Regions from separate parts of the Pseudoclavibacter sp. RFBG4 genome, predicted to be linked through region 1. Evidence: predicted binding sites of a transcription regulator. Region 1 holds the regulator's gene; the other holds the start of a gene.
The links. Region 1 encodes HrcA, which represses chaperone genes, less so after heat shock. Its sites were predicted from a motif close to TTNGCACTCGNNNNNNNCGAGTGCNAA; they were not measured.
Positions count from the first base shown of each region.

Region 1 (4,409 bases):
GCTGGGCGACGTTCGCGTATTCCTGGGTCTTGGGCACCACGAGAAGATGCACAGGCGCCTTCGGGCTGATGTCCTTGAAGGCGATGACCCGCTCGGACTCGAACACGATGTCGGCTGGGATCTCGCGGTTGATGATGCGCGTGAAGATGGACGGCTCTGAACTCGACATGAGACCAGCCTACGACTCGGCACTCGCGCGGGACCGAGAGTCCCACGTGCCGCTCAGCGCCAGGATCGCAGCGATCGCGGCGGGAGCCGCGCTCGAGGTTCGAAGAACGCCAGCGCCGAGGTGCACGCGCCTGGCGCCGGCCGCCTCGAAGGCCTCGAACTCGCTCTCGTCGATGCCGCCCTCTGGGCCGACGACGAGCGTCAGTCCGGAAGCGCCTGCCGGGACCTGCTCGGCGAGGGCCTGGCGCAGCGAGGTGTCGCCCGACGGGTCGAGGACCAGCATCGGCGCGTGACCGGCGAGCGATGCGACCTCCCCCGTCGAGTGCAGCGGGGCCACATCCGGGACCCACGCGGAGAGGCTCTGCTTGCTGGCCTCTCTGGCGATGGATGCCCACCGCTCGCGGCCCTTCTCAGCCTTCTGATCCCAGCGGCTCACGCTGCGCTTCGCCTGCCATGGAACGAACGCCGCGGCTCCGAGCTCCGTCGCGACCTGCACGGCCAGGTCGTCTCGCCCGCCCTTCGCCAGCGCCTGCACAACCGTGACACGCGGAGCCGCCTGCGCCACTCGCCGCGCGGCGACGACCGTGACGAGTGCGCGCTCGCGCTCAGTCAGAGCGAGCTCGCCGTCGACGATGAAACCGCGACCGTCGCCGAGCTGCACACGTTCGCCGACTCGCATCCGCGCGACCGCCATGTGCTTGGCCTCAGCGCCGCGCACCTCGACGACGTCACCGACGCGCAGCGCCTCGTCGAGGTCCTCGACGAGGTAGAGCCACGCCACGTCAGCGACCGAAACGGTCGCGGAGCTTCGAGAACATGCCCTGCTTCTCCCGCGCGAGGCGGGGGGCCTCGTGGCGGTGACGGGCAGCGAACTCCTCGATCAGCTTGCGCGATTTGCCGTCGAGCTTCGCCGGGGTCACGACCTGGACGGCGATGTCGAGATCGCCGCGATGGGTCGAGCGAAGCCGCGTGATGCCCCGACCTCGAACGGTCAGCACCTCGCCCGACTGCACGCCCGCGGGGATCTGAAGGTCGACGTCGCCGTCGAGCGCACCGACCGTGGTCGAGGTGCCCAGGATCGCGTCGGCCATCGACACCTCGACGACGCACTGGAGGTCGTCGCCGTCTCGTGAGAAGACCTCGTGCGGGCGCACGCGGATCTCGAGGTAGAGGTCACCGTTCGCTCCCCCGGCTGGTCCGGCTTCGCCTCGACCGGGAAGGTGGATGCGCAGCCCGGAGTCCACACCGGACGGGATGTCGACCGGGATGCTCACGTTCGCTCGGACACGGCCCTGGCCGTGGCACGTGTCGCACGGGTGCTCGATGACCGTGCCGTAGCCGCGGCACTGGGCGCACGGCTGGTTCGTGACGACCATGCCGAGGATCGAGCGCACCTGTCGCTGCACGGACCCGGCCCCACCGCATGCCGAGCATGTCGTGGGCGAGGTACCCGGCGCGCAGCACGTGCCCTGGCAGTTCTCGCAGGCGATCGCCGTCGTGACCTCGAGGTCCCGGTGCGTGCCGAACATGACCTCGTCGAGGTCGAGTTCGACGCGCACGAGCGCGTCCTGGCCGCGTTCCGCACGCGAGCGAGGCCCGCGGGAGCCCTGCTGGCCGAAGAAGGTCTCGAAGATGTCGCCGAAGCCGCCGAAGGACTGCCCATCTGGGCCGCCCTGGTCGTACTGCCGGCGCCGCTCGGGGTCGATGAGGGTGTCGTAGGCGTGCGTGACGGACTTGAAGCGCTCCGCGGCATCTTCGGACGGGTTGACGTCCGGGTGCAGCTGGCGTGCCAGCTTGCGGTAGGCCTTCTTGATCTCGTCCTGGGACGCCTCACGGCTCACGCCGAGCACGTCGTAGTGGTCTGCCAAGAGTGGCGACTCCTTCTTTGCATCTGTGTGTGTCACGCCTGCGTTGTCAGGCGCCGGGTGCATCCGCCGAGTGATGTGGCGGTGTCGGTCAGTCGTCCGAGTGCTGCTCGTCGAGCACCCGTGACAGGTAACTCGCAACCACTCGAACGGCCTGGATATTCCTCGGGTAGTCCATTCTCGTCGGCCCGACGACGCCGAGACGCGCGTCGCTCCCCGAGCTGCGATAGCCGCTCGTCAAGATAGCCGTCTCTCCGAGGCCAAGGTCGACGTTCTCCTGGCCGATGCTGACCGAGTAGGCCTCGGGGCTGGAGTGGAGCTCGTCGAGCAGCCGCAGGAGGACCACCTGCTCCTCGATGGCCTCGAGGACGGGCAGGATGCTCGAGGGGAAGTCGCGTTCGGTCCGGGCGAGGTTCGCGGTGCCCGCCATCACGAGGCGCTCCTGGCGGTGCGCCAGGACGAGCTCGAGCAGGTTGGCGATGACGGGAGCGAAGAGCTCCGCGTCTCGCTCCCCCATGATGCCGCTGACGTCCCTGAGCTCCGTCGACGCGCGCGCGACCGTCTTCCCGACGAGTCGGCCGGCCAGCCGGTCCCGGAGCACATGCAGCTGTTCGACGCTCACCTCGGCGCGGAGATGCCCGATGCGCTGCTCGACGCGGCCCGAGTCGGTGATGAGGACGGTCAGGACGCGCATGCTGGACAGCAGGACGAACTCGACGTGCTGGATCGCGGCGTTCGCGAGCGAGGGGTACTGCGCGATCGCGACGGAATTGGTGAGCTGCGCCAGCAGTCGCACCGACCGTCCGAGCACCTCGTCGACGTCGTCGCTGCCCTCGATGAAGGTCTCGATCGCCCGGCGCTGCGCTCCGGAGAGCGGCCTGAACTCGGCGAGTCGGTCGACGAACAGTCGGTAGCCCTTGTCGGTCGGGATGCGCCCGGAGGATGTGTGCGGGGCCACGATGAGCTCGGCGTCTTCGAGCTGTGCCATGTCGTTGCGGATGGTCGCCGCGGAGACGCCGAAATCGTGACGGTCTGCGATCGACTTGGAGCCCACCGGCTCACGACTCGTCACGTAGTCGGTGACGATGACGCGGAGCACCTGCATGCTTCTGTCTGAAACCACGATGCTCCTCCCTCGACGAGCTGCTGCGAGTCGGACTGGCACTCCGAACCTGAGACTGCCAATCCTACCGCTTTCCGCTCGCGCCACCAGCAGGATGCCAGGCCCTCGCAGGGCACGCGCAGTAGCGTGAGCGAAACCGACGAGAGGAACCCCGTGTCAGATCAGAACGCACCGACCCCGCCGCCAGGACACCAGGATCTGCCTCAGCAGCCGCCATACGACCAGCCGGGACCCTACGGGCAGCAGCCACCGTACGGGCAGCAGGCTCCCAACGGTCAGAAGGTTCCGTACGGCCAGCAGGCCCCCTACGGACACCCGCAGGGCGGGCAGTACCAGCAGTCGGGCCCGCAGAATGTGACAGAACCGCCCCTGACCCGAGACGGCGACCGCCTCGTCGGGACCTTCGATCACCTGCTCAACATCGTCGCCCCCGCCGTTGGGCCGCTCATTCTCTGGCTCGTCACACGGCGCAGGGGGCCTCTCGCCGACAGCGAGGGCCGCGAGGCGCTCAACTTCGGCATCACCGCTGCGATCGTGTACCTCGGCATCGGCGTCATCTCGCTGCTCTCGCTGATCGGCGGCCCCCTGGCGCTGATCGTCCCGCTCCTCTACCCGCTGCTCTGGGTTGCCGTCGTCGTCTACGCGATTCTCGGCGCGGTCCAGGCGAGCAAGGGTCTCCCCTACCGGTACCCGGTCACCTTCCGGTTCGTGAACTGAGCCGGCTCAGGCGGCGATTCGGCGCACGATCGCGTCTGCCATGAGCCGCCCTCGGAGCGTCGGGACGAGCCTGCCCTTCAGCGCGGCCCTCCCGTCGACGAGCGACTCGGCGATGAGCTCGGCGACGACACTGGAGTCGCCCAGCTCTGAGATCGCGAGGCCCTCCCGCAGACGCGAGCCGAGCATGATCCGCTCGAAGCGCTTCGTCTCCTCATCAAGCACTTCGCGCCCCATGGCCGGCGTGATGCCCTCAGCCAGCCTCGACGCGTAGGCGCTCGGATGCTTCGCGTTCCACCAGCGCACGCCGCCCACGTGGCTGTGCGCCCCCGGGCCGAATCCCCACCAGTCCGCGTCTCTCCAGTAGGAGAGGTTGTGGCGAGACGCGTGCTTGCCGTCGAGCGACCAGTTGCTGACCTCGTACCACTCGAACCCGGCCGCTGAGAGTCGCTCCTCAGCGAGCTCGTACATGTCGGCCTGCAGGTCGTCGTCCACGGCGGGCACCTCGCCGCGGCGGATCTGCCTGGCCAGCTTCGTAC
Region 1 covers NZ_PSYC01000020.1:176,988-181,396, reverse strand. The annotation lists gene C5E10_RS05925 (histidine triad nucleotide-binding protein) at 1-169, opposite strand, end outside; gene C5E10_RS05920 (16S rRNA (uracil(1498)-N(3))-methyltransferase) at 179-949, opposite strand; gene dnaJ (molecular chaperone DnaJ) at 951-2,036, opposite strand; gene hrcA (heat-inducible transcriptional repressor HrcA) at 2,125-3,156, opposite strand; gene C5E10_RS05905 (DUF4870 domain-containing protein) at 3,310-3,873, shown strand; gene hemW (radical SAM family heme chaperone HemW) at 3,880-4,409, opposite strand, start outside.

Region 2 (4,409 bases), on a different contig from region 1:
AGCGAGGCGCGAACGACGAAGCGGGCGGCTCCGTGAGGAGCCGCCCGCTTGCTTGTCGTGCGCGTGGTGCTTAGAAGTCCATTCCAGCGCCCGGGTCCATCGCCGGTGCGCCAGCCTTCTCGGGCTTGTCAGCGACGACGACCTCGGTCGTGAGGAAGAGACCAGCGATCGAAGCTGCGTTGAGCAGCGCGGAACGCGTCACCTTCACCGGGTCGAGCACTCCAGCCTCGATGAGGTTGACGTACTCGCCGGTTGCGGCGTTGAGGCCCCAGCCGTCTTCGAGTCCGGCGACCTTCTCGGCAACGACGCCGGGCTCGAGGCCAGCGTTCGTCGCGATCTGCTTGAGTGGTGCGAGGATGCCGACCTTGACGATGTTGACGCCGGTCGCTTCGTCGCCCTTGAGCTCGAGCTTGTCGAGAACGCGTGCGCCAGCCTGGATGAGGGCGACGCCACCACCGGCGACGATGCCCTCTTCGACGGCAGCCTTCGCGTTGCGGACAGCGTCCTCGATGCGGTGCTTGCGCTCCTTGAGCTCGACCTCGGTCGCAGCTCCGGCCTTGATGACGGCGACGCCACCGGCGAGCTTCGCGAGGCGCTCCTGGAGCTTCTCACGGTCGTAGTCGCTGTCGCTGTTCTCGATCTCGGCGCGGATCTGCGCGACGCGGCCGGCGATCTGCTCGGGCGAGCCAGCACCCTCGACGATCGTCGTCTCGTCCTTCGTCACGACGACCTTGCGGGCCGTGCCGAGGAGGTCGAGCGTCGTGTTCTCGAGCTTGAGTCCGACTTCCTCGCTGATGACCTGTCCACCCGTGAGGATGGCGATGTCCTGCAGCTGGGCCTTGCGGCGGTCGCCGAAGCCGGGAGCCTTGACGGCAACCGACTTGAAGATGCCGCGGACCTTGTTGACGATGAGCGTCGCGAGAGCTTCGCCCTCGACGTCCTCGGCGATGATGAGGAGCTGCTTGCCGGCCTGGATGACCTTGTCGACAACAGGAAGGAGGTCCTTGATGTTGGAGATCTTGCCGTTGACGATCAGGATGTAGGCGTCTTCGAAGACGGCTTCCTGGCGCTCGGGGTCGGTGACGAAGTACTGCGAGAGGTAGCCCTTGTCGAAGCGCATGCCCTCGGTCAGCTCGAGCGTGGTGCCGAACGTGTTCGACTCCTCGACGGTGACGACGCCTTCCTTGCCGACCTTGTCGATCGCCTCGGCGATGATCTCGCCGATCTGAGCGTCAGCAGCCGAGATCGATGCGGTCGCAGCGATCTGCTCCTTGGTCTCGACCTCCTTGGCGGATGCGAGCAGCTCGGCGACGACGGCCTCGACGGCCTTCTCGATGCCGCGCTTGAGCGAGATCGGGTCTGCGCCTGCTGCGACGTTGCGGAGGCCCTCGCGGACGAGCGCCTGAGCGAGGACGGTGGCCGTCGTCGTGCCGTCACCGGCGACGTCGTCGGTCTTCTTCGCGACCTCCTTGACGAGCTCGGCACCGATCTTCTCGAACGGGTCGTCCAGCTCGATCTCCTTGGCGATGGACACGCCGTCGTTCGTGATCGTGGGCGCGCCCCACTTCTTCTCGAGCACGACATTGCGGCCGCGTGGGCCGAGCGTGACCTTCACCGCGTCGGCGAGCGTGTTCAGTCCACGCTCAAGCCCGCGACGGGCCTCTTCGTCAAAAGCAATGATCTTCGACATATGTGTACTGCGTCCTTTCCGGACGTGGTTCGTGAGGTTCGTGGTTGGCACTCGAACGAGGCGAGTGCAAGTCCATATTGGCACTCGGCCCTGTCGAGTGCAAGCCGCCCCGACGCCTTCTCGCTGCGGGCGAACGAGGACGGCAGATCCCGCGCCCGGCACAGAAAACGGCGCCGACCCCCAGAGAGGGTCGACGCCGCTTGTCGTCGCGGATCAGAGCGCGCGGACGGACTCTGCCTGGGGGCCCTTGTCGCCGGCCCCGATCTCGAATTCGACCTTCTGTCCCTCTTCGAGAACGCGGTAGCCCTGCATCTCGATGGCCTTGTAGTGCACGAACACATCCTGTGCGGCAGCGCCGTCGAGCGCATCCACAGTGATGAAGCCGTAGCCCTTGTCAGCGTTGAACCACTTCACGGTTCCGTTCGCCATGTTTGTCTCCATTGCTCAGTAGTACTCGCCAGCGCCAGCCGGCGGAGCCCTGCATGCGTGCGAGGGGGACGAACGATGGTGCCCAGGACTCGAGCAAGATACTAGGTCGCGACCTGTTGACCGTGGAAGCCGAAAACCGTGATCACGTCACCTGGCGACGTTTTGTTTCCAGATGTTCACATTCGCGGAACACACGGCGCGCATTCCCCGGTGAAAGCCCGGGGGTTTCGGGCTATCCGGCGAGGTCGAGGCCGACGATGACCACGATCGTGCCAGCGGCAGCGACGTTCGGATCCAGGACCGCAGTGCCCCCGCCGAGCGACTGCACGAGCGCCAGGGCAGCAGCCTCCTGAGCGGGGTCATTGTAGGAGACGGTGGTCGTCGCGTAATCGGAGGTCGGTGCATCCGCCGTCTCCGTCACATTCCAGCCTGCGGCAGCGAGCTCGGTGGTCGTTCCACCGGCGACGCCAGCCAGCTCGGTGCCGTTGAGCACGCGGACGGCGACGTTGGGGTCGAGCTGCGGCACGACCTCGGCCGGCGCCTCCTCGACAGGGGCGGCCTCGGCCGGCGTCTCGCTGGTCTCGGGCTCGGCGGACGGGCTGAACGAGACGGCACCATTGATGATCTGCATGGCGACCGCCGCGACGGCGACGATGACGACGACGGCCAGCAGGCCCCAGAGCCACGAGGCGAGCTTGGCGAGACGGGTTCGGGGCGCACGATGCGCGCCGCGCCTGTCGAGGCCTGGTGGGATGTCGTCGAAGCGATCCTTGGGGTAATTCACGTGTCTACCGAATCCGTCCTGAGGTGGGAGAGGCGCTGGACATGCGCTGCTCGCGCCGCAGCTGGCGCTCATCCGCCCGCCGCTCGCGCGCACGCCGCAGGCGGCCGACGAGCATCGGCTGGCGGGCGAGCGCAGCTGGTGTCTCGATGAGCGTAGCGAGATTTCGGTAGTACTGCGTCGTCGACCAGCCGAAGCGATCCCTGATCGCTGCCGTCTTCGCTGCGTTCTGCCGCGGATTCAGGTCTTCGAAATCCAGCAGGGCGCGCTCGAGGTCGCTGAGCTCCACGTCCCGTTCCATGCACGAAGTGTACGAGCAAGGCTCACGGACTCGACTCACGCAACGCGCGTATGCTCATTCCTCCCCGACCGCTCCCAGCGGTCTCGTCGATCTCCAGGAGGCACGGTGTCCTACGCCGTCAACAAGCCCGATTCCGAGTGGCGCGCTGAGCTCACGCCGCAGGAGTACCACGTGCTGCGCGAGGCAGGCACCGAGCGGGCCTACACGGGAGAGCTCCTCGAAGAGGGGCGCGCCGGCCTGTACACCTGCCGCGCATGCGGCTCCGAGCTCTTCAAGGCCGGAACGAAGTTCGACTCCGGATGCGGGTGGCCGAGTTTCTACGAGTCGGTGCGCCCCGACGCAGTCCAGCTGCTCGAGGACCGCTCGCTCGGCATGGTCCGCACCGAGGTGCGCTGCGCGAACTGCGGGTCCCACCTCGGGCACGTCTTCCCCGACGGCTTCGGCACCCCGACGGGCGACCGCTACTGCATGAACTCGCTCTCGCTCTCCTTCACCCCGGACGACGAGACGCCCTCCGAGTAAAGAGAGCAGCACCCGAGTGGCCATGCGGTGCGCGCCTCGCGCACCGCATGGCTATGATGGTGCCGCTGCGATTGCAGCAGGCCGACTTAGCTCAGCTGGTAGAGCACCGCTCTTGTAAAGCGGATGTCGCGAGTTCGAACCTCGCAGTCGGCTCCAGAATCCTCCCGCCCCGCGCGAGCCCCTCGTCGCCCCGTGTTCCGAAAGGTTCCGAAAGCGGGCCGAACTATACTCGGCTGGATGCACGAGCACACGACTGCGCAGCGCGCACCGCGCCCTCAGCGCACGACCGCAAGCCGCGGTGTGCTCGGACTCACCATCGGCGCAGGCCTCATCCTCACGCTCATCGCGATCAGGACGTTCACGGCTTCGCTCGACGACGCACCGGCCCTCGGCCCGATCAGCGACTTCGTGACGCTCTCGCTGAGCGTCGTCATCGAGTCCATGCCGTTCATCGTGCTCGGCATCCTGCTCTCGATCGTCGTCCAGCACTGGCTCCCGCCGGGCTTCCTGATGCGCATCCTGCCGCAGACCCCCTGGCTCCGACGCGCCGTGATCTCCCTGTTCGGCATCGCCCTGCCCGTCTGCGAGTGCGGCAACGTGCCCCTCGCCCGCGGCCTCGTGCTCCGCGGCTTCACACCGGCCGAGTCGATCACGTTCCTGCTCGCGGCGCCCATCCTGAACCCCAT
Region 2 covers NZ_PSYC01000039.1:103,000-107,408, forward strand. The annotation lists gene groL (chaperonin GroEL) at 71-1,690, opposite strand; gene C5E10_RS15060 (cold-shock protein) at 1,904-2,119, opposite strand; gene C5E10_RS15065 (LytR C-terminal domain-containing protein) at 2,352-2,903, opposite strand; gene C5E10_RS15070 (DUF3263 domain-containing protein) at 2,908-3,201, opposite strand; gene msrB (peptide-methionine (R)-S-oxide reductase MsrB) at 3,307-3,723, shown strand; tRNA gene C5E10_RS15080 (tRNA-Thr) at 3,804-3,879, shown strand; gene C5E10_RS15085 (permease) at 3,961-4,409, shown strand, end outside.
Region 2: a site for HrcA is predicted at 1,735-1,761, ahead of groL (chaperonin GroEL). Genes of this name have one in related genera too.